4 regions of the Providencia rettgeri genome follow, and region 3 is predicted to be linked to each of the others. Evidence: predicted binding sites of a transcription regulator. Region 3 holds the regulator's gene; each other region holds the start of a gene.
The links. Region 3 encodes PurR, which represses purine synthesis genes. Its sites were predicted from a motif close to CANGCAAACGTTTGCNTG; they were not measured.
Positions count from the first base shown of each region.

Region 1 (8,206 bases), 2.0 Mb from region 3:
AAACTGTACAGCCAAAATTGCTTTGTGCGGCATTGAGTTAAAAATACAGGAGCGAGCAAGAGGCAAATCCAAAGGACACCAGGAATAAAGACGCCTTTAGAGAGCATTGTCACCACGGTTCCTATACAGAGCCAAACGGCAGACATCCTCATTTTTTGTTGCAAAATCAACCCTAATAACCCATAAAGCCCAATTGTCGCCCCTGCGGTTAAGGCGACATCGGTAAACATATCATGGCTGTGGCGGATAAGCCCCGGCGCACTGACATACAGTGCAAATGCAACCCAAATGCGGATATCGGTAAAATCTTTCGCGACAAAAAAGCGGCGGGCTAATAAAACAAAAAATGAAAAATTAACCACTGAAAAAAATAGGCTGGCGGTTCGAGCCGCATCGTAAAGTGGCATAATCCCTGAAAATAAGTGGGATGTTATCGTAGCAACCCAATAATAAAGCGGGGGTTTTTCCATAAAAGGTTCACCCGCATTGGTTGGAACTAGCCACTGCCCCGTTTCGTACATGGTTTGAATAATACCAAAACTGTAATTTTCATCTTGCTTCCATGGGCTATGACCATAGATACCCGGAAGTAAATAGAGGGCAAGGAAACCGATAAAAAGTAGTAAAACACCTCTTTGTAACGTGATGGATGGTGTATTTGTATTTGGCATATTTATTTAAAACTATAGTTCGTTAGGATAAAAATAAAATAATAACTGTGGTTAATAGTAATTAACCTAATATATTAAGAAATAATATCCAATTAGCGACAAATATGGATATTTTGTTAATAAATAATATTATTAGCTAATTTGCGTTTCATCTATTTTACCATGAATTAATAATGAGTTAGCGAAACCTTTTGTAAGCAAATATTCGGTGATTATACCAAAGAAAATAATCACGCTATCTAAACAAAGCTTATATGAAAATTAATTAGTGGTTTTTACGTGCTGTTATTTCTAATAAAAGGAGAAAAAATAAATAATAACGCGCAGAATTGATTTTATTATTAGGTATTTTATTCTATTTTTGTGGTGAAAAAATGAGCTAGATGTGGGTAAAAAACTAAAAACACTTGATCATTTGCCCGTTTTCGAATGATAATTGCTCCCCTCACAATACGCCTTACTCTTATTTTTAAGCCAAACGATTGCGCCACTGTTTTGATTGAGGTTTTTCTCTCAGTCAATTTAGTTTTTATCAAAACGTAATCGTTTACGTCAGCGGATGTGTGATAAAGCCAGTTAGGTGAGCACATAAGCTTACTGGCTTTTAGAATGTTCGTTTACCATTAACAGCAGAGGTACACCATGTCAGGCCAACCGGCTTCATCCAACTGCAAATTGGATTCATTTTTTAAGATCACCGCTCGAGGCTCTTCCGTTCGCCGTGAAATCATTGCAGGGTTAACCACATTCTTAGCGATGGTCTACTCTGTTATTGTTGTGCCTGGTATGTTGGGGCAGGCTGGTTTTCCACCTACTGCTGTGTTTATTGCTACCTGCTTAGTGGCGGGGTTTGGCTCCTTACTAATGGGATTATGGGCGAATTTGCCGATGGCAATTGGCTGTGCCATTTCACTCACCGCGTTTACCGCATTTAGCTTAGTATTAGGCCAACAAATTAGTATTCCTGTTGCATTAGGGGCGGTATTCCTGATGGGGTGCTTGTTTACTATTATTTCTGTGACAGGCATTCGTAGCTGGATTTTACGGAATATGCCAATGGGGATCGCTCATGGCACAGGGATTGGTATCGGTCTGTTTTTATTATTGATCGCGGCAAATGGTGTCGGTTTGGTGATAAAAAATCCAAATGCAGGCTTACCTGTAGCTTTAGGTGAATTTACCTCTTTCCCTGTTTTAATGTCATTAGCGGGTCTTGCGGTTATTTTCGGCTTGGAAAAGCGCCGTGTACCGGGTGGCGTGTTATTGGTGATTATTGCTATTTCAATTATTGGTTTAATTTTTGACCCAGCCGTGAAATATCAAGGTTTCTTTAAGTTACCGTCATTAGGTGATGAAGGTCTTTCTCTGGTGTTCAACATGGACATTATGGGCGCATTACAACCAATGGTTTTGCCGAGCTTGTTGGCGTTAGTGATGACCGCCGTATTTGATGCGACGGGGACGATCCGTGCAGTTGCTGGACAAGCCAACTTATTAGATAAAGACGGGCAAATTATTGATGGTGGAAAAGCGTTAACCGCTGACTCCGTAAGCAGCATTTTTGCGGGGGCGATTGGTGCTTCACCTGCGGCGGTTTATATTGAATCTGCTGCTGGGACTGCCGCAGGCGGTCGTACAGGTTTAACTGCTGTTGTTGTCGGTGTGTTATTTCTGTTGATCTTGTTTTTATCGCCGTTGTCATACTTAGTGCCTGCTTATGCGACCGCGCCAGCCCTGATGTACGTTGGGTTATTAATGTTAAGCAATGTCTCGAAATTGAATTTTGATGATTTTGTTGATTCAATGTCGGGTCTATTGTGTGCGGTGTTTATTGTCCTGACGTGTAATATCGTAACGGGTATTATGCTTGGCTTCGCAGCCTTAGTCATTGGTCGCATTTGCGCAGGTGAATGGCGTAAATTGAATATCGGAACCGTTGTGATTGCAGTACTTTTGGTGGCGTTTTATGCTACCGATTTGGCAATTTAAAGTTAATTATATCAACAAGGCGGGGGTTGTTACCGCCTTGTAACGCATTATTTCGATTAATCGCAAAGTATAAATTTTTTTCCCATAGAACGGGTAGCTAGGGATAGAATAGATACAAGGTGATGATCAAGTGGATGGGCTATTTTTCACTTGTAAGCGCTTATTTGTCATAATCGAAGTCTGGACGGTGCTATCTCTTACTATGCGGCGGCAGGCAAATTTGGATTCTGGTCGTTTGGTTAATCAGTAAGGGCAACATGGAAATTTTCTTTACCATACTTATTTTGATTTTAGCCGTCTCTGTTTCAGGGGTTGCCGCTAAAATTCTTCCTATCCGTATTCCGCTTCCACTTATTCAAATCGCTATTGGTGCATTGCTGGCTTGGCCACAATTTGGCTTACATGTGACCTTTGATCCCGAACTGTTTATGGTTCTGCTGATCCCGCCTTTGCTGTTTGTTGATGGCTGGAAAACACCCACCCGTGAATTTTTCCAAAATGGGCGGGAGATTTTTATTCTTGTACTGGTGTTGGTACTAGTCACTGTGATTGGTATTGGCTACTTAATTTACTGGTTAATGCCGGGTATTCCACTGATTGCCGCATTTGCCCTTGCTGCGGTGCTTTCGCCAACGGATGCGGTTGCGTTATCTTCCATCGTAGGGAAAGGGCGTATTCCTAAACGGATGATGAGTGTCCTCGAAGGTGAAGCATTAATGAATGATGCTTCAGGTCTGGTGGCATTAAAATTCGCTGTCGCAATTGCTATGGGCACCATGGTGTTTAGTACATCAGGGGTAACCATTGAATTTTTCAAAGTCGCCGTGGGGGGATTATTGGCAGGGATTATTGTGACTTGGTTGTACAGTAAATCCTTGCGCTTAATGAGTCGCTGGAGTGGTGATGATCCTGCGACGCAAATTGTTTTTATGCTACTTCTGCCATTCGCTTCATATATGATTGCAGAACACATTGGTTTTTCAGGTATCTTAGCCGCAGTCGCTGCGGGGATGACTATCACTAAATCTGGCGTGATCCGCAATGCGCCATTGGCGATGCGTCTGCGTGCAGATAGTGTTTGGTCGATGTTGGAGTTTGTATTTAACGGTTTAGTCTTCATCATGTTAGGACTGCAATTGCCGGGGATCTGGAAAACTTCAGTCATTCAAGCAGATCTCGATCCAAGTGTTGAAACATGGATGCTGTTTGCCGCTGTTGCCATTATTTACTTTGCCTTATTATTGCTGCGTTTTTGTTGGCTATGGCTGATGAAAAGATTTAGCCGTTTGTTTTTAAAGAAAAAACCGTTGCAATTTGCTAACTATACTGTGCGTGAACTGTGGCTGGCTTCTTTTGCGGGAGTTCGCGGGGCAATTACTTTAGCCGGTGTACTCTCTATTCCACTGTTTTTAACCGATGGCTCACCATTCCCTGCTCGTTATCAATTGGTGTTTATCGCAGCAGGGGTCATTTTGTTCTCCATTTTTGCAGGGGTCATTGCACTGCCATTATTATTACGTAATTTTAAAGTGAGTGACAAAGAAGCGGATGCTAACGAAATTCGTATGGCGAAGGCCAAAATGGCGGAAGTGGCGATTGTCAGTTTAAATAAAATGGAAGAGCGTTTATCTGCGGATGTGGACGAAAAGCTCGACTCAGAAGATATCAGCGAGGTTGCCTCTCGCGTTACGGGGTATCTGAGACGCCGCACAGCAGAGCAAGATGAAATGGAACATAACTTGCAAATTGAAGACCTTGAGCGTCGTTTCCGTTTGACTGCGCTGCGTGCTGAGCGTGGTGAGCTTTATCACTTACGTGCCACGAAAAAAATCAGTAATGAGACGCTGCAATCTTTGTTGATTGACTTAGATTTATTAGAAGCGGTGCTGATTGAAAAAGAGCATTAATATGAAAAACCGAGTATTCTACTCAACATTCTTTAGCTTGAGATAAAGTATAGTCTTATGTGGTTACTCGTTATCACGACGCTGCTTTGGGCAGCGTCTTTTAGTTTGATTGGTGAATATTTAGCAGGTCAAGTCGATAGCTGGTTCTCTGTGCTGGTGCGTGTTGGCCTTGCCTCACTGGTATTCCTACCTTTTCTTCGCTGGCGTCGCTTTAGTGCTAAAGTGATTTCACTATACATGTTAGTGGGCGCTTGCCAGCTTGGGATCATGTATCTATTTGTTTTTCATGCATATCAATACCTTACAGTGGCGGAATTTTTACTATTCACGGTATTAACGCCGCTGTATGTCACGTTAGTTTATGATTTATTAGAGGGGCAGCCACTGCGTAAAGGGTATTTATTTAGCTCATTACTGGCGGTGATCGGCGCAGCAATTATTCGCTATGACCATCTGAGCGGCTCCTTCTGGCTAGGGCTTATGCTTGTACAGTTAGCCAATATCTTTTTTGCTATCGGGCAGGTGGGATATAAGCGTTTGATGGAGGTATATCCGATCCCTCAACATCAAGCTTTTTCATGGTTCTACCTTGGCGCAACGCTCATTGCGTTTATCGGCTGGTTATTGTTTGGTAATAAGTCCATGATGCCAACGACAAATCTCCAATGGGGTGTGTTGCTGTGGCTTGGTATCGCTGCATCGGGTATTGGTTATTTTATGTGGAATTATGGGGCGACAAAAGTGGATGCTGGAACCCTTGCTATCATGAATAACATGATGGTTCCAGCAGGTCTATTAGTGAATTTCGCCATTTGGCAGCAACATCCTAATTGGTTGAGCTTTACCATTGGATCGAGCTTAATAATTGCTTCTCTTTGGGTGCATAAGCGCTGGATACTTTCGCGGGCTTCACATAAGAAAGGTTCTCCACCGCGTGATCTGTCGCAGTCTCAGTAAAGGCTTCGATCGCTGGCTGGCGTTGCTCTCCTTCACGGCATGCAGCGTACAGTCGGCTCCATAAACCGCTTCCTAACGTCTTGGTCTTAATTAATCCTTGTTTTTCAAAGGAGTCTACTGCCCAATGAGGTAATGCAGCAATACCCATTTTGGCTGCGACCATTTGGATTAAAATTAATGTGTTATCCACATTTTTCACGTTAGGTGAAACACCGGCAGGTTGCAAAAAGTGGCGCCAAACATCGAAACGCTCACGCTGTACAGGGTAGAGCAGCAAGGTTTCATCCGCCAGATCGTGGGGCTTAATTTGTGGTTTCTTCGCAAGTGGGTGGTCACTCGCAACAATCAATTTCACTTCATAATCAAACATCGGTGTGTAATGAATACCTTGATCAGGCAAAATGTCTGACGTCATCACAAGGTCGAGCTCCCTTGAGAGTAATTCAGGTTGCGGGTCGAAAGTCACACCTGATTTAAAATCTACACTTACCTGTGGCCAAGTTTGCCTAAATTGTTGTAATGCAGGTGTTAGCCATTGAATGCAACTGTGGCACTCGATAGCAATACGCAGAGCACAAATCCCCGGTTCATTACAGACTCGAATGGCGTCTTTCACTAATGGCAGCACTTGTTGTGCTAATTGCAATAAAACTTCCCCTTGCGGCGTAAACCGTAATGGTTGGCTTTTTCGTACAAATAAGCGAAAGCCTAACCGATGCTCTAAATCACTAAACTGATGTGATAGAGCCGATTGCGTTTGATGCAAGTGTGTCGCTGTGGCCGCTAATGAACCGTACTGGCTGAGTGCTTGCAATGTCTTTAAATGTTTTAATTCGATCATGAGAAACCTTCACGGAGACAATGAAATATTTGCGCTTGTGCTTTATACAGTACCTGTTGATTATAGATGTGTAAACATCTAGACGGCTAAATATTTTAAGGGGTCAATATGTCTGTTATAAATCATACACTTGGTTTTCCACGCATTGGTCTGAAAAGAGAGTTAAAACGTGCACAAGAAGATTATTGGGCAGGAAAGATTGACCAATCTGCACTTTTAGCTGTGGGTCATGAGCTGCGCATTCGCCACTGGGAACAGCAAAAAAAAGCCGGTGTAGAATTATTACCGGTGGGTGATTTTGCTTGGTATGACCAAATCCTGACAACCAGTCTACTATTAGGCAACGTGCCGCCACGCCATCAAAATAAAGATAGCTCTATTGATTTAGATACCTTATTTAGAGTCGCTCGTGGTCGCGCGCCAACAGGGGCACCAGCACCAGCGAGTGAAATGACAAAGTGGTTTAATACCAACTACCACTACATTGTGCCTGAATTTCAAAAAGGGCAAAAATTTGCGCTATCTTGGAACCAATTGTTTGATGAGGTCGATGAAGCGTTAGCATTAGGTCATCGGGTTAAACCCGTGGTTATTGGACCAATTACCTACCTGTGGTTAGGCAAGGTGAAAGGTGAACCATTTGACCGTTTATCCCTATTGAATGAGTTATTACCTGTTTACCAAGAAATATTGGCGCGTTTAGCCGAGAAAGGGATTGAGTGGGTACAAATCGATGAACCCGCATTGGTACTGGACTTACCAATTGAATGGCAACAGGCTTATCAATCGGCCTATCAAGCATTATCGGGTCAAACAAAATTGCTGTTAACAACTTATTTTGATGGTATTAATCATCACTTAGATATCATCAAACAGTTACCTGTGCAGGGGCTACACGTCGATATTGTGGCGGGCTCCGATGATGTGGAACAACTGCATCAAGCACTACCTGCTGACTGGGTGTTATCACTGGGAGTGATTAATGGACGTAATGTATGGAAAGCCGACCTTGGTGAGAAATTTGCCCAAGTAAAACCGTTGTTAGGTAAACGTTCAGTGTGGGTGGGCACATCTTGTTCATTACTTCATAGCCCCATTGATTTAAATGATGAAACTCGCTTAGATACGGAAGTTAAAAGCTGGTTTGCGTTTGCGTTACAAAAATGCGAAGAACTCTCGCTGTTGAGTGATGCTCTGAATCAACCCACTGAAGCAAATGTGGCTGCATTAGAAACATACAGTGCTCCAATTCGTGCTCGTAAAACCTCAACTCGCGTAAATAATATTGCGGTCGCGCAACGTTTAGCGGCAATCCGCCAAGGGGATAGTGAGCGTACTAGCCCATATCCACAACGTGCCCAGCGCCAACGTAAGCGTTTTAACTTACCATTATGGCCAACAACGACGATTGGCTCTTTCCCTCAAACCAGTGAAATTAGAACATTACGATTAGATTTCAAAAAAGGTCATGTGGATAAAACCTATTACCGCACAAATATCAGCGAACACATCAAACAAGCGATCAAAGAGCAAGAGGTTTTGGACATTGATGTGTTAGTACACGGCGAAGCAGAACGTAACGACATGGTTGAGTATTTTGGTGAACACTTTGAGGGTTATGTATTTACTCAAAATGGTTGGGTACAAAGCTATGGCTCACGCTGTGTAAAACCCCCGGTGATCATTGGCGATATTAGTCGTCCGCAGGCAATTACCGTGGAATGGGCGAAATATGCGCAATCTTTAACGGAAAAACCAGTTAAAGGCATGTTAACGGGGCCTGTCACTATTCTATGCTGGTCATTCCCCCGCGAAGATGTCAGCCGTGAAACCATTGCAAA
Region 1 is NZ_CP163512.1:4,200,533-4,208,738, forward strand. Features, by position in the region: gene AB6N04_RS19175 (ArnT family glycosyltransferase) at 1-671, opposite strand, end outside; gene AB6N04_RS19180 (NCS2 family permease) at 1,314-2,660, shown strand; gene AB6N04_RS19185 (Na+/H+ antiporter) at 2,918-4,567, shown strand; gene AB6N04_RS19190 (carboxylate/amino acid/amine transporter) at 4,625-5,524, shown strand; gene metR (HTH-type transcriptional regulator MetR) at 5,409-6,365, opposite strand; gene metE (5-methyltetrahydropteroyltriglutamate--homocysteine S-methyltransferase) at 6,474-8,206, shown strand, end outside.
Region 1: the regulator PurR is predicted to act here: its motif matches at 1,143-1,160, upstream of AB6N04_RS19180 (NCS2 family permease).

Region 2 (8,206 bases), 790 kb from region 3:
AGTGTGGATTATCCAGAGAAATTTGCGCTTCCACGTAATGTCATGGGGCCACTTTTTCTTGACGATACACTGATGTAAACCGACGTTAACTTTATCTCATAATCACTGTAAATGGCACGGATGCTATTATTAATGAGGGTTATATGGAATTTATCAGTTTTATTATCGACTTTATTTTACATATCGATGTGCACCTTGCCGAACTGGTCAGAGATTATGGCACGTGGGTATATGGTATTCTGTTCCTGATCTTATTTTGTGAAACAGGGTTAGTGGTCACACCATTCTTACCGGGAGATTCGTTATTATTTGTCGCTGGGGCTATTTCGTCATTAGACAGTAACGACCTCAATGTGCATTTAATGGTTGCCTTAATGATTACTGCGGCAATTATTGGTGATGCGGTAAACTATACGATTGGGCGTATTTTTGGTGAAAAATTATTTAAAAATCCAGACTCCAAGATTTTTCGTCGGGTATATTTAGAAAAAACCCATGCATTTTATGAGAAACACGGTGGCAAAGCGATTATACTGGCGCGTTTCGTGCCGATAGTCAGAACTTTTGCCCCTTTCGTTGCAGGAATGGGCAAAATGTCTTATCGTCATTTTGCTTTTTATAATGTGACGGGCGCATTTATTTGGGTATTATTGTTCACTTATGCAGGGTATTTCTTCGGTGAATTACCGTTCGTACAAAAGAATTTGAAATTACTGATAGTCGCGATTATCTTTGTTTCAATTTTACCGGGTGTGGTTGAAATTATTCGCCATCGCCGGATCGCCGCAAAAGAAAAGCGTGCGGCAGTGCAAAAAATTGATAACCACTAAGTGGTTTAACAAGTTTTTATCTACAGTGAGATATCATTGTGGTTTAATGGCAAAAAATTACATACTGGTGATAACCAGAGTGAATCAGACAAAAAGGTCCATTAATGAGCTGGATTGAAAAAATTTTAAAGAAAGGTAACTTGACCCAATCTCACAAAGCTAACATTCCTGAAGGGGTTTGGACGAAATGCGATAGCTGTGGTCAGGTTTTATATGGTGCTGAATTAGAACGCAATTTATCAGTGTGTCCAAAATGTGACCACCATATGCGTATCCATGCCCGTCAGCGCTTAGAAACTTTCCTTGATGAAAATTCGACAACGGAACTCGGTAGCGAGCTTGAGCCAAAAGATATTCTTAAGTTCAAGGATTCAAAAAAATACAAAGACCGTATTACCGCCGCCCAGAAAGAAACAGGCGAAAAAGATGCAATTATTGTGATGAAAGGAACCTTAAAAGGGATGCCTGTCGTCGCAGCTGCATTTGAATTCGCGTTTATGGGGGGGTCAATGGCATCAGTTGTGGGGGCGCGTTTTGTCCGTGCCGTCGAACAAGCTCTGGAAGATAACTGCCCGCTGGTGTGTTTCTCATCAAGTGGTGGTGCGCGTATGCAAGAAGCGTTGTTATCCCTGATGCAAATGGCAAAAACCAGCGCAGCTTTAGCGAAAATGCAAGAGCGCGGTTTACCGTACATCTCTGTATTGACAGACCCAACCATGGGCGGTGTTTCAGCAAGTTTAGCCATGTTAGGTGATATCAACGTTGCAGAACCTAAAGCGTTGATTGGTTTTGCAGGGCCGCGTGTTATCGAACAAACGGTTCGCGAAAAACTGCCACAAGGCTTCCAACGCAGTGAGTTCTTACTGGAAAAAGGCGCTATCGATATGATCGTTCGTCGCCCAGAAATGCGTGATCGTCTGGCTGAAATCTTGGCGATGTTAACGCATCAACCGAGTTTCAGTGATGCCCCCATCATTGCGGCCGAAACGGTAGAAATCGATTTGAATGCCATTGATGAGATCAATGCCGAAGAAGCAGAAAAGGATCCAGCAAAGCATAAAAAAGATGATGAGTAAGCTAATCATTCCTACTGCCAAGTCTCCGCTGGAGGCTTGGCTTTCTTATCTCACCGACCTGCATAGCCAAAATATCGATATGGGGTTGGAACGAGTCGGTCAAGTCGCTCGGAATATGAACTTGACGCAACCTGCTCCTAGAGTCATCACTGTCACAGGCACCAACGGAAAAGGCACCACCTGCCATACGCTAGAGTCAATTTTGATGGCGGCGGGACTAAAGGTGGGGGTTTACAGTTCTCCCCATTTAGTGCGCTACACGGAACGTGTACGTATTCAAGGTCAAGAACTTACTGATTCTGATTTTTGTGAAGCCTTTGCCACCATTGAAGCGCAGCGTGAAAATATTTCCCTTACTTACTTTGAATATGGCACGTTGGCTGCACTACAATTATTTAAGCAAGCTCAACTGGATGTTGTTATTTTAGAAGTGGGCTTGGGTGGACGTTTAGATGCGACTAACGTGGTGGACGCGGATATTGCTGCCATTACCAGTATTGCCCTTGATCATACCGATTGGTTAGGTTCTGATCGTGAACAGATTGGCTATGAAAAAGCTGGCATCTTCCGCCAAGGCCATTATGGGGTGGTGGGGGAGCCTGATATGCCGGACTCTATCGGGCAATATGCCGATAAAATCGGTGCCATTTTGTTCCGTCGTGGCGTAGATTGGCAATATAGTGAGCATTCTAATTGCTGGTCTTGGCAGAGTTCACAAGGTGAATGGCACAACCTACCTGTACCGAATGTACCATTGGCGAATGCGGCAACCGCGTTAGGTGTTATCCGTTGTTTATTACAAATTGATGGAGAGATCGCCAAAAAAGTCACCGATGCAGCTATTCATCAAGGTTTGAAATCTGCCCAATTACCGGGGCGTTTCCAAGTCATTGGTGAGAAGCCATTAATGATTTTAGATGTTGCACACAACCCCCATGCGGCAGGCTATTTAGTGAGTAAATTAGCGGCATTACCTGCGGTTGAAGGTCGTCGTATTCGTGCCGTTGTTGGGATGCTCGGCGATAAAGATATTAAAGGTACCCTAGAGTGTTTATCACAACAGGTGACGGATTGGTATCTTGCACCTTTGACTGAATTTAGAGGGGCTGATGTTACTCAGTTAAGTCAGCATATACAGCAAGCTAATGTATTTGATAGCGTAGAAAAAGCATGGCAACAAGCCTGTGTTGATGCGCAAGAACAGGATGTGATCGTGGTGTGTGGGTCATTCCATACTGTCGCTCATGTCATGATGTTATTAGAAAACCAAAAAGGATAGTGCTGGTGGCTAGTAAATTTCAAAATCGTCTTGCCGGCGTCATTGTACTGGTTGCCGCAGGGGTCATTGTGCTTCCTGCGCTTCTTGATGGCGATAAGAAATATAATGAAAACGAATTTGCAGCCATTCCTATTATCCCTAAACCGGGCGATGAAGAAGATATCGAAGCTATTGCTCCGTTAGCGCATAATTCGGCGAGTGTTCCTTCGGAAGGTGCGTCTGAGGCTATGTTATCAGAGGCAATAACCCAGCAGCAAAATGAACAAGCAGCGACAAATTCATCGGCTTCGACAAATGTGCCTGTGACGGTTGAGCCAATTAAACCTGAGCCGAAACCGGAACCAAAACCGGAACCGAAGCCCGAGCCAAAACCACAGCCGAAACCAGAACCGAAGCCAGAGGTTAAATCTGAGCCTCAAGGCAAAGCGTTTGTTGTCCAGGTCATCGCCTTAAACAATGCAAATAAGGTTGAAGAGATTGTGGCGAAGCTGCGGTTATCAGGTTACCAGGTGTATACGGTCCCAGCGAAGCCAGTGAACAATAAATTGACACGTATTTATGTCGGGCCTGAAGCGTCAAGGCAGAAGCTAGAATCCGCGCTTCCCGAACTGAATGCGATTACAGGAACTAAAGGGATAATTCAAACATTTAAACCTTAATAAATCGATCCAATAATCCCTAAAAGGTAAGGGGATTTAGTAACTTACTGCGGCGATTATGATTTTTTGTTTTCGCCGCTATTTTTTTTAATTTGATAGAAAAATGGTTACGCAAACGTTTTCGTTTTCTGTTAGAATGCACCTCGCTGATGTCGTGAGTGCAAATTTTGGATGAAATATGGTCTGGATAGATTACGCAATTATCGCCATTATTGGCTTCTCGGCACTGGTTAGCTTGATCCGTGGTTTTGTGCGTGAGGCACTATCACTAGTGACATGGGGCTGTGCTTTTTTTGTCGCAAGTACATTTTACCCTTATTTAGCGGATTACTTTACCCGCTTTGAGGATGTACTGGTACGAAATGGCATCGCCATCGCGGCATTGTTTATTGCCACATTAATTGTGGGGGCAGTCGTGAATTACGTGATTAGTTCTTTAGTGCAAAAAACGGGGTTATCAGGCACAGATCGTGTTCTGGGGATTTGCTTCGGTGCACTGCGTGGTGTGTTGATTGTATCGGCCTTGCTGTTTTTTCTCGATACCTTTACACCGCTTCCTCAAAGTGAGGATTGGCAGCGTTCCGAATTTATTCCACAGTTTAGTCATATTATCAGGTGGTTTTTTGACTACCTACAAAATGCGTCAAGTTTCCTACCGGAGAATATCTCTCCGTCTGGCTGATGAGGAAAGACCAAATGTGCGGTATTGTCGGGATCGCTGGTGTTACACCAGTTAACCAATCAATTTATGATGCTTTAACAGTGCTTCAGCACCGTGGGCAAGATGCAGCAGGTATTGCCACCATTGATGGCAAAAATAATATTCGTTTACGCAAAGCAAATGGTCTTGTGAAAGATGTATTTGAAACACGTCATATGCTTCGGTTACAAGGCTGCATGGGGTTAGGGCATGTCCGTTATCCAACCGCAGGCAGCTCCAGCGCTTCGGAAGCGCAGCCTTTTTATGTAAACTCACCGTTCGGTATCACACTTGCTCATAATGGTAATCTGACAAACGCACACGAACTTACTCGGAGTTTGTTTGAAACAGCACGTCGCCATGTCAATACGACTTCGGACTCTGAAATTTTACTCAATGTGCTGGCGTATGAACTGGACAGATTCGACCATTTTCCCCTAGAGCCAGATAACATATTCAGCGCTGTCGCTGCGATGCATAAAAAGCTGCGAGGTGCCTACGCATGTGTTGCATTGATTATCGGTCATGGCATGCTCGCGTTTCGCGATCCGCATGGTATTCGCCCGTTAGTGCTGGGGCGTCGTATCGCAGAAAATGGCAAACATGAGTATATGGTCGCCTCCGAAAGTGTCGCTCTTGATACCTTAGGTTTTGAGTTTTTACGTGATGTAGCACCGGGTGAAGCAGTGTATGTCACCGAAAAAGGTCAATTGTTTACGCGCCAATGTTCTGAACATCCGCAGTTGACACCCTGTATCTTTGAATATGTCTATTTTGCGCGTCAAGATTCCTTTATCGACAAAGTGTCGGTGTATAACGCAAGGCTGCGAATGGGGCAAAAGTTAGGTGCCAAAATTGCACGTGAGTGGGAAGATCTCAATATTGATGTGGTGATCCCTATCCCTGAAACCTCTTGTGATATTGCGTTAGAAATCGCCCATATCTTGAATAAACCGTACCGCCAAGGTTTTGTTAAAAACCGTTATGTCGGTCGTACTTTTATCATGCCTGGTCAGCAAGAACGTCGTAAATCCGTACGCCGTAAACTGAATGCAAACCGCGCTGAATTCCGTGACAAGAATGTGTTATTAATTGATGATTCTATTGTTCGTGGTACAACTTCAGAGCAAATTGTTGAGCTTGCTCGCGAAGCAGGGGCGAAGAATGTCTATTTCGCTTCAGCAGCACCCGAAGTACGCTTCCCGAACGTCTATGGTATTGATATGCCAAATGCAAACGAATTAATTGCTCACGGTCGTGAAGTGGATGAAATTCGTAAGCTCATCGGTGCGGATGGGCTGATTTTCCAAGATTTAACGGACTTAGTTGATGCTGTTCGTGAAGAAAATCCAGAAATTAGCGAGTTCGAATGCTCCGTCTTTGATGGTATTTATGTCACCAAAGATATTGACCAAAGTTATTTAGATTATCTGGAAAACTTGCGAAAAGATGATGAGTTGAAGTTAAAAGATAAGAGTGACGTTGAAGATCTCGAAATCTATAACGAAGGCTAAATTTTCGGCATAGTTTGGACCAACACTGTTGTTGGCTTCATTTCGCTACCCAAGTCTCATACGTTTGTATGCGTCTTGGGATAGCTTGATTGACCGCCCCGCGGTAACTCAATGGATTTAAAAACTCGTGGTATTTGGTTAACTATCATTTGAAATAAAAGCATAAGTTACAGTTATATCTGATTTAAAATTCCCGTAATTCGAGTAGGCTAGAGGAAACTGATTGCCTATTTGGAGCGAGATATGGTGGACTTCGATTCCCTTCCTGATGTAATAAAACCCTTTATTGATAAAATCAAAGCAACGAAAAAATCCCGTGTTGAAATGACTTTAACCCCTGTTGAAGAGTACGTTTGGTGGGAAAGTCGCATCGGGGGAATGCCATATTTGCCTTTGAATGCCTCTTACCCAACCAATAGCGAAGGAATACCGTTAAAGCTGCTCGCACAAATCAATTTTGCACAAATGCCTAAACTGGAAAACTACCCAGAAAAAGGGATATTACAATTTTTCATCGGTGGTGATGATCTGTACGGTGCTGATTTCGAAGATAGACAAAAGCAAGAGGATTTTCGTGTCATTTATCACGAAAATGTTATTGAAGACGCATCTCAATTAACGCAAGACTTTTCCGCTGTGATTGCTGCCCATTCTGATGACTATTACACCCCTATTGACCAAGTATGTGCTATCGAATTTACGCCCTCAGAGCAATATATCAGTATTGATGACTACCAATTTGGACAAAAAATATTAGGTGTTGATAACCTGTATGACTACGAAGACCAGTTTGCAGGGGAAGATTTTTACGATGAATGGGTTGAACCGTACAGTGAGGCTTTCGAGTCAGGGGCACACTGTATCGGTGGTTATCCATTCTTCACCCAATCCGATCCCAGAGAGTATGAAGAAGATATTCAGCAATATGAGTTACTCCTACAAATAAATAGTGATTACGAGGTGGGAATACTCTGGGGAGACATAGGCGTAGGGAATTTCTTTATCCATCCAGAAGATTTGAAGAAAAGGGATTTTAGTCGGGTGGTGTATAATTGGGATTGTGGCTAAATCCTCGTCATCTTTTAGGCTGTCGCGGTGTTGGCTGCGCTCAGCCACCCAAGTCACATACTTTTGTATGCTCCTTGGGCTGGCTTTGCTTGCCGCCTAGCGACAACCTAAAATCTTTAGAGGATTAGATTGGCGTCTTTTTAGGCTGTCGCGGTGTTGGCTGCGCTCAGTTCCCTAAGTCACATATTCTTGTCTGCTCCTTGGGCTGGCTTTGCTTGCCACCTAGCGACAACCTAAAATCTTTAGAGGATTAGGTTGGGCGTCTTTTAGGCTGTTGTGGTGTTGGTTTCACAAATTCGCCCTAGTCACGAAGGTTTTTACGCCCCAAGAGTGACTTTGCTTGCCGTCTAGTGACAACCTAAAATCTTTAGAGGATTAGATTGGCGTCTTTTAGGCTGTCGCGGTGTTGGCTGCGCTCAGTTCCCTAAGTCATATATTCTTGTCTGCTCCTTGGGCTGGCTTTGCTTGCCGTCTAGCGACAACCTAAAATCTTTAGAGGATTGGGTTGGGCGTCTTTTAGGCTGTCGTGGTGTTGGCTGCTCTCAGTTCCCTAAGTCACATATTCTTGTCTGCTCCTTGGGCTGGCTTTGCTTGCCGCCTAGCGACAACCTAAAATCTTTAGAGGATTAGATTGGCGTCTTTTTAGGCTGTTGTGGTGTTGGCTTCACAAATTCGCCCTAGTCACGAAGTTTTTTACGCCTCAAGAGTGACTTTGCTTGCCGCCTAGCGACAACCTAAAATCTATAGAGGATTAGGTTGGGCGTCTTTTAGGCTGTTGTGGTGTTGGCTGCACAAATTAGCCCTAGTCACGAAGTTTTTTACGCCCCAAGAGTGACTTTGCTTGCCGTCTAGCTATAGCCCAAATTATTTAGAGATTGTTCCTGCGATAGTATTTCCATACGTGTTTGTGGCGAGCTAACATCCCCAGAATGTTGATTATTCGGGTAGGGGCGAACAACTGCGTGTAATTTAGTATATAATCTGAAAAATTATTGTGGATTGGGCAGAAAAATGAAAAAACTGATCATTGGGTTAACTGGGGCAAGTGGGGCAATTTATGGCGTCAGGTTGCTTGAGGTA
Region 2 is NZ_CP163512.1:1,034,533-1,042,738, forward strand. Features, by position in the region: gene truA (tRNA pseudouridine(38-40) synthase TruA) at 1-78, shown strand, start outside; gene AB6N04_RS04680 (DedA family protein) at 144-830, shown strand; gene accD (acetyl-CoA carboxylase, carboxyltransferase subunit beta) at 935-1,906, shown strand; gene folC (bifunctional tetrahydrofolate synthase/dihydrofolate synthase) at 1,899-3,185, shown strand; gene dedD (cell division protein DedD) at 3,191-3,844, shown strand; gene cvpA (colicin V production protein) at 4,023-4,526, shown strand; gene purF (amidophosphoribosyltransferase) at 4,541-6,058, shown strand; gene AB6N04_RS04710 (YwqG family protein) at 6,302-7,126, shown strand; gene AB6N04_RS04715 (UbiX family flavin prenyltransferase) at 8,138-8,206, shown strand, end outside.
Region 2: the regulator PurR is predicted to act here: its motif matches at 3,953-3,970, upstream of cvpA (colicin V production protein).

Region 3 (8,206 bases):
TTACCAATCCATTTATTGGATTTGAAATTATATAAAGCTCATGAGTCATTCTGTAGACGAATAATATTTCTTTCAAGTTTTAATAGAAGTTGAGATAACTGGTCAAGTTCCTCTTGGCTAATGTTACTTAAAATTTCAACCCGTGTATTATTAATCACTTGATCAACTGTCTTGATAAATGGTTCAGATTCCTCAGTTAGTTTGATTCTTTTTGCACGTCTATCATTTGCACAAGTGTGCCTTGAAATGAGTTTTTTTTCCTCTAATTGGTCTAATGTTCTTACCAATGAAGGTTGCTCAATGCCTATCGCTTTCGCGAGTTGGATCTGCGATTGCTCAGGCGGTAATTGGCTTATATTATGTAGCGTAACCCAATGAGTTTGCGTTAGTTTTAGTGGTTTTAATCGATGATCAATTAATGCTCTCCACATACGAACTACACGTGATAGTTCTGTCCCTATTTGTGATTCCAATTTACCCTCCTTTTATATAATTATAATGTCTAAAAAATATACTCTACTGATATTATTTTCTAAATTATATATTAATTTCCTTTTATGTTTACAACTTTTTATTGATATCAAAGCTGATAAATACCTATTTGTAGTGATCTTTCTTCCCATTCTAAGTGACATATATCAGATTAATATATATCTATTTGAGGTTGTAAATTACGCCATGTAAATGTGGCATCTATCAAATCCCTTACTAATAAGAATAGCTGGACTCTTCTTTCGGATCTATCTATTTTAGTCTCTATTGCCATAGCTAATAACAATAGTAAATATAATTCAAAATAAATCGTTAAAAAACAAAATAATATAGTTGGTCTTAAAAATATTTGATTTGAAATTCATTTTTGTTTACGTATATTGAATTTTAATAAATAAAATTTAATTGAAATGTAACTAAAGTAATTAATGAAAACAAAATAATTCGAAACAAACTAATTAAATCTGAATGCAAAACATATGTTTAAAATCAGACATTATCCCCTTTGTTTTATTAATTAGAAAAGTGATTGTTGATAATCGATAGCTTCATCTTGCGTTATTTTTTTATTTGTCGCTCTTAGCAGACGCTGACGACACAAACGAATAATATTGCGCTTTTCTGCATTCGAAAACTTTAGCCAATTAAATCGCTCGTCACGTGTTCGATAACAACCACGGCAATAACCTTGCTCATTTGTTTGACAGATCCCACGACAAGGGCTAGGTATGTCAAAAAACTCCAGTTGCTCAGCCATCACTCCCCCTTCAAATGCAAAAACTATCATAAAGATATGATATACTCTTGAAAAATGAGTATTACCACTATTTGGCCAAAAAATAAACTGCTATTACTGTATTTAACAATTTAAGCACGTTATATTAATAGCTAAATAGATTCAGAATTATTGAGTAAAATTCAAGAGGTTTATATGCGCTTACTTCATACCATGTTACGTGTTACTGATATGCAACGTTCTATTGATTTTTATACCAAAGTATTAGGAATGCGTTTACTTAGAACCAGTGAAAATACGGAGTATAAATATTCTTTAGCTTTTGTTGGTTATAGCGATGAAAGTGAAGGGGCTGTTATTGAACTAACATACAATTGGGGCGTTGATAGCTATGAAATGGGCAATGCCTATGGACACATCGCTCTTGGTGTTGATGATGTTGCTAAAACTTGTGATGATATCCGTCATGCAGGCGGCAACGTAACCCGAGAAGCCGGTCCGGTAAAAGGCGGCTCAACCATCATTGCCTTCGTTGAAGATCCTGATGGCTATAAAATTGAGTTGATCGAAAACAAAAGTGCCAGCCAAGGTTTAGGTCACTAATTTAATACACCATTTAAAGTTTAAGCGGCGCGGTTTGGCGGCTTAAACTTTCTTTTTAGCTTATCTGACAATTTTTCTGATTTAGGCATAATATAAGCCAATCAGAAACTTAATAATCGAAAGTCCTAATGTCTGAAAAAAATAATCCGAACGCCCTAGTAAACCGTTTCCGGGGATATTACCCTGTTGTTATTGATGTCGAAACGGGTGGGTTCAACGCAAAAACTGATGGGCTGCTTGAGATAGCCGCAATTACATTAAAAATGGATAAAGATGGCTGGCTTTCTATAGATGAGACCCTGCATTTTCATATCGAACCATTTGAAGGGGCTAATCTAGAGCCATCTGCACTGGCTTTTACGGGAATTGACCCAACAAATCCACTGCGTGGTGCAGTCAGTGAATACGACGCTCTGCATGCCATATTCAAAGTCGTTCGCAAAGGGATGAAAAACACGGATTGCAACCGTGCAATTATTGTTGCCCATAATGCAAATTTTGATCATAGTTTTGTGATGAATGCGGCGGAACGTGCGGGTTTAAAACGTAACCCATTCCATCCTTTTGCCACGTTTGATACGGCCGCACTAAGTGGTTTAGTGTTTGGGCAAACCATTCTGGCTAAAGCCTGTGCCAGTGCGGGGATCCCATTCGATGGTAAACAAGCGCATGGCGCACTGTATGATACTGACCGTACCGCACATTTATTTTGCGAAATTGTAAATAAATTCAAAAAGCTTGGTGGCTGGCCAATCATTGAAGACGAAAAATAAACAGATAAACAAAAACCGCAGTAGATAAATAGCATTTCACTTTTATCCACTGCGGTTTTTTGTTGAATGTCAGTGATTACGCGTTAGCTTCATCTTCTGGACGGTATTTATCTGCTGTTTCTTTAATGAGTGATTGCAGCTCACCACGTTGGAACATTTCCATAATAATGTCACACCCGCCAACGAGTTCACCATCTACCCATAATTGTGGAAAAGTCGGCCAGTTTGCATATTTTGGCAATTCAGCGCGAATATCTGGGTTTTGCAAAATATCAACATAAGCAAAGCGCTCACCACATGAAGACAGCGCTTGAACTGCTTGAGCAGAAAAGCCACAGCTCGGAAGTTTTGGCGAGCCTTTCATGTATAATAAAATTGGATTTTCTTTGATTTGGCGCTCAATTCTTTCAATTGTTGTCATTTTTACTTCCTTAACATTAAACATGATGAGTATATTTTTATTTATCAACTAGATAAGTGATTTTTAGCCCTAAAATATACTGCGCAAGACGATATTTCGTTCTGAATATATTAACGACTATTTTGTATGAAAAAAGAGGGGGGATCCCCCTCCTTTAATTTGCTTCTATTGTGACTTATTTATGATTCAAGTCAAATAAATCTACGCCTCCCTTTACAGCAGGAGATCATTTCGACTCAAGGCATATTGTTAAAGTTCAGCATCTACCTATCTGCCATTTTGCTTATTCGGCAACATGTTCAGCCTATTTTTTTGCTAATCACCTTACTTCTATCTATAAGCGTTACAATAAATCAACTCAATTAAGTTAACCTCTACTTTAACAATGAAAGCTCTCCTCCTTCATTGAATAGCCTCCCCTTCACTCTTTTACAAGCTAGAGGTTATCAATTGGGGGAACTATTTATTATCCGCAGCCAAAAAGTTGTCAGAAACAATCCAAACGTATCGTAATAAGAGCTACACCATAAATTATAACCGATTGATTAAATTGAGATTAATAGAATATTCGTATTATTTTTATCAAGTAGCGACCTCTTCGATTACCCGTTTGTCCCTCTTAGCGTACTTGCACAACTTGGCAATAAGGATAAAATTATATTTTTCTAATATTAAAATCCTATGTACAGCAGCCTTATTATAACTATTTTTATAATCGTCCTATTCTTTGTTTTCATTGCATTTTTTATGATTAAAGATCAGGTTCAACCCGACATAACCCCCCTTTTTTTTAAGGCTTATATCTACCTGCTTGCAGCTATCACCTTTTTTAATGTCATTTTTTTAATAAGAACCTTCATTGGCTGGAACTAGAGGCTGTTTATCTTTACTGCTGATTCTCACCGCTAAAAAGGTCAAAAAACAGCTAAATGTATTCATCGTGCTGACTGACGACTATTTAAATAAAATATTGAGCCTAAACGCTGCCCTACGGGTTCGATTAAAACACGTTTCACTTATTTGATGCTGCCTTGAGAGGCTCCTGCCCGGCTCACTCGGCGGCGAACTTCGTGCCTTGCCTAACTGGCATTAATTAGAATAAAAATTGACCAACAAAGATCAATCCCCCTTACTAATACGATTACATTTACCCTTTATAGGGTTAATCGTGTTACTATTAATATATTAAGGATCATACAGGCCATTTGGCAAAAAACTGTAGATAAACAATGAAGCACAATATTTCGCTCACTTTACGAGCAAACACCCGTATGTTTTGATACAAAAGCAATCAAGGAGTACATCATGTCATTTGAACTTCCCGCTCTACCGTATGCAAAAGATGCTTTAGAACCTTATATTTCATCTGAAACTTTAGAATACCACTATGGTAAGCACCACAATACCTACGTTGTTAACTTAAACAACTTAATCAAAGGGACTAACTTTGAAGGTAAATCTTTAGAAGAAATTATTAAAACGTCTGACGCTGGTGTGTTTAATAACGCAGCTCAAGTATGGAACCACACTTTCTATTGGAACTGCTTAGCACCAAATGCCGGTGGTGAGCCAACCGGTAAAGTTGCAGATGCTATCAATAAAGCCTTTGGTTCTTTTGCGGAGTTTAAAGCGCAGTTTACCGACGCAGCAACCAAAAACTTTGGTGCTGGCTGGACTTGGTTAGTTAAAAAAACCGATGGTAGTTTAGCTATCGTTAATACGTCTAACGCAGCAACACCAATTTCTGGTGATGATAAACCTGTGTTAACTGTTGATATTTGGGAGCACGCTTATTACATCGATTATCGTAATGCGCGCCCTAAATACTTAGAAAATTTCTGGGCACTGGTAAACTGGAAATTCGTAGAAGAAAACTTAGCATAATATTAATACGTTTTCTAAATAGAGTAAGGGCGAGTGAATACTCGCCCTCAGACTGCTGACAAACATAACATGTTTGGCGGCAGGTTGGATAGGTTTTGAAAATAAACAAGGAAAATCAATATATTGATTTTCACCTGATAACACAAAGTGGGAAAAACCACGCTTTTATCCCACTTTGTCAACAACATAAGGGCGAGTGAATACTCGCCCTTATGCAATTCATCCGATGAAGATGAAACTATAACTAGAAGATATGTGCACCAATAAAGATAATCATCACCAGTGTACCCAGTGCAGCTAGAATTCCATACTTAAAATCTGTATCCATGAGTTCCTCTCATCCTAACAAAATTGAGCCAATAATAACCGTACAAACAGTAAGGCTATTAAGTATACACATCCAAAAAAGCAAAACCAGTGTCTATATCACATGTTATAACATCAATTATTTCTTTCGTTTTTGCGCTAGATCAGACAAAATCGACAACAAATCGCTAAATTATTGCCAGCAAAGGATCTATGCATCAATATGCAGGTAATTTTTTAACTAGAATTCTTAGAGAGACCTATAGTTGGTCAGGAGTTTTATTCCCCCATGGCAACGATTAAAGATGTGGCAAAACGCGCTGGCGTCTCCACCACGACCGTATCCCATGTTATTAATAAAACGCGCTTTGTGGCTGATGACACTAAAGCGGCAGTTTGGGCTGCAATCAAAGCGCTCAATTATTCACCTAGTGCGGTTGCCCGTAGTTTAAAAGTAAATCACACCAAATCGATTGGTTTGCTGGCAACATCCAGCGAGGCACCTTATTTTGCTGAGGTTATTGAGTCCGTTGAAAATAGCTGCTATGAAAAAGGCTACACACTGATCCTCTGTAACTCTCACAATAATTTAGGTAAACAAAAAGCCTACTTACAGATGTTGGCACAAAAACGTGTCGATGGCCTATTGGTGATGTGTTCCGAATATCCAGACACACTCATTGGCATGCTTGAAGATTACCGCAATATTCCTATGGTTGTGATGGATTGGGGAACATCCCGAGGGGATTTCACTGATAGCATCATTGATAACTCCTTCCACGGTGGTTACCTCGCAGGACGTTATCTGATTGATAGAGGTCATCGTGATATTGGCGTGATCCCAGGTTCCCTTGAGCGAAATACAGGGATCGGCCGTTTAACTGGTTTCCAAAAAGCCATGGAAGAAGCTAAAATTACCTTAAAGAAAGAGTGGATTGTCCAAGGGGATTTTGAGCCTGAGTCAGGTTATAAAGCGATGATGCAGATTTTAAGCCACAAACAGCGCCCTACCGCCGTTTTTTGTGGTGGTGATATTATGGCTATGGGCGCAATTTGTGCTGCTGATGAAATGGGCTTACGTGTTCCACAAGATATATCAATCATTGGCTACGACAATGTACGAAATGCGCGTTATTTCACCCCTGCATTGACAACAATCCACCAGCCTAAAGAACGTTTGGGGCAAATGGCGTTCGCAATGTTACTAGACCGCATCGTGAATAAACGCGAAGACGCTCAAACTATCGAAGTTCATCCTCGCCTTGTTGAGCGCCGTTCGGTCGCTGATGGGCCATTTATCGACTATCGTCGCTAATTGAGGTTGTTGACAAAGTGGGATAAAAACACGGTTTTTCCCACTTTGTATTATTAGGTGAAAATCAACACATTAACTTGCAAAACCAATCTAACCTATCGCCAAACAGCTTGTGTTTATCCACGTCTGAATAATCGACCATCGTCGATTGCGAAGCTTAAATGGATAACCATTCCGCATTGAGTGTTTCACTATCACCAAGATAATCCAATAACCAACTTAGCGCGGGAGAGGTGTTTTTTTCTACCCACGTTAAACAGCATGGACTTGATGGAAATGGCTGCGCCAATGTCAACTCCACCAATTTACCTTCTGCACATAGAGGCGCAGCCCGATGCTCGGGCACCATACCCACACAAAGTCCATTCGCTAAACACGCCAACCCATTTTCCCAATAGGGAACCACTAAACGTCGTTGGTTATCTAACGCCCAAGTATCACGTTTGGGTAAGCTACGGGAAGTATCTTCTAAGCAGAGGCTTGGGTACTCTCGCATTTGATCATCCGTCAAATTATGGCCTATTTTTGCTAAAGGATGATCTGGGCTTGCAACACACATCCATGACATAAACCCCATATCACGAAAGCTGTATCGCTCGCCAATCGGTGAAGCGCGGGTTGCCCCAATAGCGACATCTACCCGCCCATCGGCTAATGCATCCCAAACACCATTAAACACCTCGGAATGTATATACAATTCGATATCAGGAAAGTGTCGATAAAAATCGAGAATAAGTTGCTCAGTCCGCTGTGGCTTAACAATACAGTCAACCGCAATGCTAAACTGCCCTCGCCAACCATTCGCCGCTTGCTGGCATTGATGACGTGTCTGTGTCATTTTTTTGATAACAGAACGGCTTTCTTTAATAAAAATAAGTCCAGCCTCGGTTAAGACGACATCTCGATGCCGACGCTCAAACAAGGGAACCGCTAACCATTCTTCAACTTGTTTAACCGTATAGCTGATTGCTGAAGGCACGCGGTGCAACTCATCTGCGGCACCACTAAAACTCCCCGTCCGAGCAACCGCATCAATCACTTCTAGTGCATGAGCTGACCACATAGTATCTCCTTTCAAATATTTTGATAGCAAGATCCAAATATTACCGTTTCACAATACAAAAAAATAGCCTATACAATGGCGTCACCGTTAACATTTTTTTAATATCAAATAAGTAAATAATTATGACGACTGTGAAAAAAAACTCCCCTGGGTTTATGATTTACCTTGCCGGATTAAGTATGTTGGGGTTTTTAGCCATTGATATGTACCTGCCTGCTTTTGGTGCAATGCAAACCTCTTTGCACACAACAGAAGGGGCTATCAGTGCTTCTCTCAGTATCTTTTTAGCGGGCTTTGCATTTGCTCAACTTCTTTGGGGACCGCTTTCAGATAAATTGGGCCGCAAACCCGTATTAATTGTTGGCCTAACTCTCTTTATTGTGAGCAGTTTAGCTATCTTTTGGGTCACAACAGCGACACAATTGTTAACTTTGCGTTTTTTACAAGCTGTTGGCGTATGCTCCGCTGCCGTTTTATGGCAAGCTCTTGTAATTGACCGTTATGATGAAGCTAACACGCAAAAAGTTTTCGCCTCAATTATGCCATTGGTCGCGCTCTCTCCTGCTCTTGCCCCTTTATTAGGCGCATGGGTGCTTGAGCACCAAACTTGGGA
Region 3 is NZ_CP163512.1:1,826,734-1,834,939, forward strand. Features, by position in the region: gene slyA (transcriptional regulator SlyA) at 39-431, opposite strand; gene AB6N04_RS08290 (DUF1289 domain-containing protein) at 1,010-1,249, opposite strand; gene gloA (lactoylglutathione lyase) at 1,424-1,831, shown strand; gene rnt (ribonuclease T) at 1,960-2,604, shown strand; gene AB6N04_RS08305 (Grx4 family monothiol glutaredoxin) at 2,681-3,025, opposite strand; gene sodB (superoxide dismutase [Fe]) at 4,331-4,909, shown strand; gene purR (HTH-type transcriptional repressor PurR) at 5,505-6,530, shown strand; gene punR (DNA-binding transcriptional activator PunR) at 6,688-7,593, opposite strand; gene punC (purine nucleoside transporter PunC) at 7,716-8,206, shown strand, end outside.

Region 4 (8,206 bases), 2.1 Mb from region 3:
ATCTTTTTGTGCAGAGTAATCATGATTGCATTAATCCAGAGAGTCACTCATGCGAGTGTGGTTGTTGATGAACAAACGGTTGGGCAAATAGGCTCAGGTTTATTGGTTTTGCTTGGCGTCGAAAAAGACGATGACGAGCAAAAAGCAAAACGGTTATGTGAAAAGGTGCTGGGCTACCGTATTTTTAGCGATGAGCAAGGGAAAATGAACCTGAATGTTCAGCAAGCGGGAGGCAGCTTACTTGTTGTTTCACAATTTACGTTAGCGGCGGATACCAAAAAAGGCATGAGACCGAGCTTCTCTGGTGGCGCAGAGCCTGAAAAAGCAGATAAGTTGTATCAATATTTTGTTGAGCAAAGTCGCCAGCAGGGCGTCACGACTGAAACGGGGCAATTTGCCGCCGATATGCAAGTCAGCTTAACCAATGATGGCCCCGTGACCTTTTGGCTGCAAGTGTGATTCCATTTTTAAAGGGGGAACCGATGTACCATTTACGTACACCGAAAGATGAAATTGAATTTGCGACTTACTACCACTTTCGTTGGGAAATGTTGCGAAAACCGTTCAATCAACCCCTTGGCTCTGAAAAAGATGGTTATGATCTAACCGCCCACCATCAAATGGTTGTGGATGATAAAAACCGCATTTTGGCGATAGGTCGTTTATATATTAATGCCGATAACGAAGGCGCAATTCGTTTTCTCGCAGTCGATCCTGCAATGCAAGGTAAAGGGCTGGGCAAACTGATTATTATGGCGCTGGAATCGGTTGCGCGGCAAGAAGGCGTAAAACGAATTGTTTCCAGTGTGCGCGAAGAGGCGGTTCCTTTCTTTAATAAGATGGGTTTTGAAAACCGAGGGCAAGTGGCTGGGCAGCTTAAAACGCCAGTGCGTCATTATTTAATGATCAAGCCAATTGAAACCCTAGACCAAATTTTGCATCGTCCCGATTGGTGTGGTGAATTGCAACAGGCGTGGCATAAATATATTCCATTAAGCGAAAAAATGGGGGTGCGCATCGAACAATATACGGGAACCCGTTTTATTACAACGATGCCAGAAGCCGGCAATCAAAACCCCCATGAAACCATTTTTGCAGGTAGCCAATTTTCATTAGCCACATTAACTGGCTGGGGATTGATTTGGTTGTTAATGCAAGAACACCAGCTTGGTGGTGATATCGTGTTAGTGGATGCGAATATCCGTTACGGTAAGCCTGTTAGTGGCAGGCCGACAGCGATTGCCGATTTAGCAAACATGAGTGGTGATCTTGATCGCTTAGCGCGGGGGAGTCGAGCTCGGGTTAAACTGAAAGTGGAAGTCAGTAATCCCAATAACCAAGTTGGTGCGATTTTTAGTGGTGTCTATATGGTGTTGCCTGTGGAGAAAACAAAGTAGTACAGAATATTACGGACTCAATAATATTAAGAGGGCAGGTCAAGTGACCTGCCTTTTTGATTATTGGGGGACTAAGACGGGAGCTTGTGTCGCTTCTGATATAATGTCTTGTGGCGTAGGCGTTGTTTGCATATTTTGTGTTTCTTCTGGTGTTTCTATCGAAGAGGTCACGACGCCTTTGGCTACCGTGCGGTATAGGCGTTTACCTTGAAGGGGGACTGCCATGAGTTCGCCATTTAAGCTTTTTACAAATGAAGGTGCAAGGAAGTCCCCTTGCAATGTCGCATCAAAATCCCCAATAACTTGTGCGGGAAAACCCGACCATCCCCATTGATTTAAATCGATTAAATCAATATTCGACCCTGAAGCTCGCAATAGAAACGGCATTTTTTTCGGCTCTTGCTTCACTAATACACCAATTTTACTGATACCTCTTTCGGTACTGACGGTCAAACTGGCGGCTGCGGAAGACTTTCCACTTTGACGAACTTCTAAGAATGGGCGGCGGACTAAAACTTGATTAATTGTGCCGCTATCTGCATTGAATGTCGCCTTACCACTCCAAATCCCCCACTGTTTTTGCTTGATAAGGTCAATACCTTCGATATTGGCACTCAGTGCCGTAAATTCGAACGGAAACTCTGGCTGGATGTTCATCAACAGCGATTGAGAGACAGTGAATTTTTTGATGGATAAGCCAGATAACCACGAAGGTGCGGGTTCGGCAAAAAAGGTGAGCCATGTTTCTGGTAGAGTATATAAAATGCCACCTAATTTACCTTCGTTAATGGTGAGGATCTGGTCATTACGTTGCCAAGCGCCACTTAAATTAAACACACCTTTATTGTAGTAACCGGATAATTTATTGATATTTAGCTTGTCTCCATCAATATTCAAGTCACCGATTAGCGTACTGAGTTGTTGATCTTTCATGACTAACTGATCAACATTGAAGCTGATTTTACTTTTGGGGCTTGTCCAACTGCCTCTGACAAAGCCGAGCTGATCGATTTCAGTACTCAGCCCTGATAGCGCCCAATCTTTTCCTTGAATATCGACATTGGTCAGCTCAAGATTTTTGATTTGAATAGTTTTATCACTGTTAATTGCATCAAATAATGCATCGAAACCTACCTCATTTTCCCAACCGACTTTATTCATTGCCAGAGAATCAATGGTGATTGAGCCATCAGCAAACACTTTACCTTCACCTGCAATATAGCCGTTGTTCAGGTATGCACTGGCTTTGCTGATTTCAGTAACTTGTTCTTGCAACTTCCCAGTCAGAGCGACATTTTTGAATGACAATTGATTGATTTTTAATTGGTTGGTGGTAAAGCGAAAATCGCCATATCCAAAAGGATGATCAATACTCGGTTTCCACGGGGTGATCCCCCCAGTAAAACCAGTGGCAAAAATGGTGTCATCCCCCTGTTTTAGCGTTAGTTGGCTATTTTCAAATTGTAGGATATCCGCAGAAATGGGAAGAGGGGGGGATTCAGGTGAGATTGTGGCTGAAAGCTCGCCTTGTGTGATGACGAAGCGGCGAATAGCAGTACCACTGAAAATATTGCGCCAATTCACATCAACCACAATTTGGCGTGCATCTAAGGATAACGCTTTGTTTTGTGAAGTTAATGTTACATCCTGAAAGATGAATTCGCCAGGATTGGAAAATTCATGCCCCATGATCCCGACATGGATATCGTAGGGGGTAAATTTGCTAAGAAATTGGCTGGAATAGGCTGCACCCCAGCGAGTTTGCAAGCCAATATAAGCAGCAATAAATAGCAGCAGCAGAAGTAAAAGTGCGTAGGCGGTAAATTTGATTAACCATTTCACAGTTTGCTGCTCCTCAAATTTGTGAGTTAACAGGTTTAATATCGTGGCAACTTAAGGATAGCATACAGAAGAACCGCCAGAATATTCAACTCTGACGGTTTAGATAGAAGATTATTTTTCGAGAGGGAAAACTAAATTCAGTACAATTGCGGTTAATCCACCTGCGGCAATACCCGAAGAAAACAAAGTTTTCAACCAATCAGGGGCAAATTGCAGAATTAATGGCTGTTGGGAAACCCCCATTCCAACGGCGAGGGATAACGCGATGATCATAATCGCTCGGCGGTTTAGTGGTTCGCGGGAAACAATACGAACACCGGATGCCGCAATGGTACCAAACATCACAATTGTAGCACCACCAAGAACAGGTTCAGGAATTTGTTGCACAAATCCTGCAACCGCAGGGAACAGTCCCAGTAAAACAAGCATCAATGCGACGATATAACCCACATAGCGGCTGGCAACACCCGTTAATTGAATAACCCCGTTGTTCTGACCGAAACAAGAATTGGGGAAAGTATTAAAGACGGCAGAAACCATTGAATTCAAACCATTTGCTAATACGCCACCCTTAATGCGTTTCATATACAGTGGACCGCGAACAGGTTGCTCAGAAACATCGGAAGTTGCAGTGATATCACCAATGGTTTCCAAAGAGGTCACCATAAAGATTAAAATCAGAGGGATCAACAGGTTCCAATCAAATGATAATCCATAGTAAAAAGGTTCAGGCACAGTAATAATGGATTGATTTGGCTCAGTTGGTTGAGCATTTGGCAACATATCCATCCACCAGGCAGAAAGGTAGCCCACAGCCATAGCAATCACCAGAGAAGCAACTCGTAGGTAGGGATTTTTTTGACGATTGAGTAAAATAATGACTGTGAGAACTATCCCCGCCAATATCAAATAATCAGGGGAACCAAACGTATTATCACTAATTGCGCCATAACCGCCACCAATTGAGGTGAGACCGACTTGGATCAGTGATAGGCCTATGATCATCACAACAACGCCAGATACTAGAGGGGTGATGACGCGACGAGCCAGATGCAAGAAGCGGGATAAAATGACTTCAGTAAGCGCGGCGACTAACAGCGTGCCAAATAATGCGGCCATCATTGACGGAATATCTGCGCCGCCTTGTTTCAGTGCAACACCTCCCATGATTAAAGGTGCAACAAAGTTGAAACTGGTTCCTTGAATAGACAGTAAACCTGAGCCAATAGGCCCCCATGCTCTAATTTGAATTAACGAGGCAATACCAGAGGCAAACAGGGACATGCTAATAATGCGTTGGGTATCGTGTGCTGGTAACCCGAGGGCTTGGCAGATCAGCATTGCAGGAGTGATAACAGCAACAAACATCGCAAGAAGATGCTGCCCAGCCGCGAACAGTGCCTGGGGAAGCGGCGGTCTATCTTCTAATTTATAGATCAATTCGCTCTGAGTGTTTATGGTTGATTCTGTATTTTGTTTTTCAGACGTTGCTGTATTCATTACCTTAATTTCCCACCAACAAAAAACGCATTGTAAAGCGATAAATTTAAAAAGCAATCGTTTGCGTTAAAAATATTTTGTAACAGTTAAATTAAGCTCATCACATTTTTATATCTTTTAACTTGTATTTATAACAGTTTTTTTTTCTAATCTGTTCACCTGTTTTTGGCGTTTTAAGGAAGATATTAACGTCTTACTAATATTTAATAATTTTAACAACAGACGAGGTACGTAAATGTATCATCTCGATGTCTACGGGACTTTGGTAGCAGCTACATTAGTATTACTGCTTGGGCGGAAACTCGTTAAAACCGTTCCTTTTTTAGAAAAATACACAATCCCTGAGCCAGTTGCTGGCGGGTTGTTAGTCGCTTTTAGTCTGCTTTTGCTGAAGCAACTGTTTGATTGGAGCTTATCTTTTGACCTATCACTGCAAGAACCTATGATGTTGGCATTTTTTGCGACCATTGGCTTAAATGCTAACCTTGCGAGTTTGAAAGCAGGTGGTAAGGCTCTGTTTATTTTTATTTTTGTGGTTGTCGGCTTATTGCTTGTCCAGAACACGGTGGGGATAGCTCTTGCTGAACTGCTAGGACTAGACCCATTAATGGGGTTACTTGCTGGTTCAATCACATTATCGGGTGGTCATGGTACTGGTGCTGCATGGGGGAAAATTTTCTCTGAAAGTTACGGCTTCAAAAGTGCAACCGAAGTGGCCATGGCATGTGCAACATTTGGATTAGTCCTTGGTGGCTTGATTGGTGGCCCTGTTGCACGTTACCTAACGCGAAATATTCCTACTCCAGGTACTTTGGACGACGATAAAGACGTTCCAACCGCGTTTGAAAAACCACAGTCAGGTCGCATGATCACATCAATGGTTTTGATTGAAACTATTGCGCTTATTGCTATTTGTTTACTTATCGGTAACTACCTTTCTGCGTTATTATCGGAAACGATTTTTGCTTTACCGAAATTTGTTTGCGTTCTTTTTGTCGGCGTGATCCTCAGTAATGGCTTATCCATACTGGGCTTTTATCGGGTGTTTGACCGAGCGGTTTCCGTATTAGGTAATGTCAGTTTGTCACTGTTTTTAGCCATGGCATTAATGAGCCTAAAATTATGGGAGTTAGCATCGTTAGCCATCCCAATGATTGTTATCCTTGCGGTACAAGCGTGCGTGATGGCAGGATATGCTATCTTTGTTACCTTCCGAATAATGGGTAAAAACTACGATGCAGCTATTTTAGCGGCGGGTCACTGTGGTTTTGGTCTAGGAGCGACACCAACAGCGATTGCAAACATGCAAGCGGTGACAGATAGATTGGGGCCATCTCACTTAGCATTCTTAGTTGTGCCAATGGTGGGGGCATTCTTTATTGATATTGTGAATGCCATTGTCATTAAATTGTATTTGATGCTCCCCGTTTTCCCAACAATTACGGGATAATTTATATTCTAATAGTTGATAGTAAAACAGGTGTTGCCGTGACAAGTTCACGGCAATTTTCGTTTTAACGGATGTGTTTTTTAAGCGTGACTATATTGTTCGCGCTCAGGGAGCCAGCGTTCAATAATTTGTTGGGCGTTATCCGGATAGTGTTGTTGGATATGGCGGGCAAGGCGTTGCACTTCTGGCAACATATACTGATCACGGAGTAAATCAGCGACTTTAAATTCGGCATTCCCTGTTTGTTTTGTGCCTAATAACTCCCCCGGACCGCGGATCTCAAGGTCCTTTTGGGCAATAACAAAACCATCATTGCTGTCTCGCAGAACTTGCAAACGTTGTTTGGCGGTATGTGTGAGAGGGGTTTTATATAAAAGGACACAATGGGACGCAATAGCCCCACGACCGACTCGTCCTCTTAACTGATGTAGTTGAGCAAGGCCCAAACGTTCGGGGTTATCAATAATCATCAAACTGGCATTTGGCACATCAACCCCGACTTCAATAACGGTGGTTGCCACGAGCAATTGAATTTCATTGTTTTTAAACGCTGCCATAATACTTTGCTTTTCTGCGGGTTTCATTCGACCATGGACTAGACCGACTTTAAGTTCGGGAAGTGCAAGTGCCAACTCTTCGCTCGTCACTTCAGCCGCTTGGGCTTCTAATAACTCGGAGTCTTCGATGAGTGTGCATACCCAATAAGCTTGGCGGCCTTCCTCTACGCAAGCTTGTCTTACGCGTTCAATAATATCACTGCGGCGTGTATCTGGAATGGCAACAGTGGTTATCGGCGTTCGTCCCGGTGGGAGCTCATCAATAACGGAAGTGTCTAAATCGGCATAGGCAGTCATCGCCAATGTGCGTGGAATTGGCGTAGCGGTCATAATAAGTTGGTGAGGGTGGAAACCTTGCTGCTCCCCTTTTTCACGCAGAGCGAGGCGCTGGTGAACGCCAAAACGGTGTTGCTCATCAATAATCACTAAACCTAAGGCATTGAACTTCACTTGTTCTTGGAAAATAGCATGGGTACCAACCACCATAGATACCTCACCGTTTGCAATCGCTTCTTGCTGTTGCTCACGGGCTTTCCCTTTTTGCTTGCCAGCCAGCCAGCCAACATTGATACCTAAAGGCTCAAACCATTGTTTAAAGGTATTTGCATGTTGTTCCGCTAAAATTTCAGTCGGTGCCATTAAGGCGACTTGTTTACCATTTTCGATGGCACATATTGCGGCTAATGCGGCAACAAGGGTTTTTCCTGATCCCACATCCCCTTGAATTAAGCGCATCATTGGCGCGTCTTTAGCAAGATCACTCTCAATTTCCGCCACAACACGGTTTTGTGCATTAGTGGGTGAGAAAGGGAGCTGCGCAAGTAACCGTGATTTGAGTTGGCCACTCGGGGTTAGCCGCTGTGCATATAAACGTTCATTACCAGCACGGATGGCTAACATACTTAAGTGGTGAGCCAGTAACTCTTCAAGTATTAAGCGTTTTTGTGCTGGGTGATGGCCTTTTTCTAACTCACTGAGTGCAACATTTGGGGGCGGGTTATGAAGTAGCCGTATCGCATCTGGGAGGCTGATCATGCCTCGGCTAAGCTCTTCAGGGAGTAGTTCTTGAATTTTACCGTTATCAAGCATGACAAGCGCTTGATCTATTATTTTACGCAACGTAGCTTGACGAACCCCTTCGGTGGTGGGATAAACAGGGGTCAGGTTTTCTTGTAACGCAATACTGGCAGTATCTTGTGATACTTTATATTCAGGGTGAATAATCTCAGGGCCTGTATTGCCACGGCGAATTTCACCGTATGCGGTCACTTGTCGGCCTTCCGCTAAGCTGTTTTTCATCGCTGCCGAAAAGTTAAAAAAGCGCAGTGTTAGGTTGCCTGTCCCATCAGTTATCAGGCAGGTCATCATACGTTTTCGACCGAAAACCACTTTTGTTTGGAGTACTTCGCCTGTGATAGTTGCAGTGGTTCCGGGGAGCAAATCTTTGATTTGATATAAGC
Region 4 is NZ_CP163512.1:3,900,896-3,909,101, forward strand. Features, by position in the region: gene dtd (D-aminoacyl-tRNA deacylase) at 22-459, shown strand; gene fabY (fatty acid biosynthesis protein FabY) at 483-1,397, shown strand; gene AB6N04_RS17945 (AsmA family protein) at 1,458-3,239, opposite strand; gene AB6N04_RS17950 (uracil-xanthine permease family protein) at 3,351-4,739, opposite strand; gene gltS (sodium/glutamate symporter) at 4,975-6,189, shown strand; gene recG (ATP-dependent DNA helicase RecG) at 6,270-8,206, opposite strand, start outside.
Region 4: the regulator PurR is predicted to act here: its motif matches at 4,790-4,807, upstream of gltS (sodium/glutamate symporter).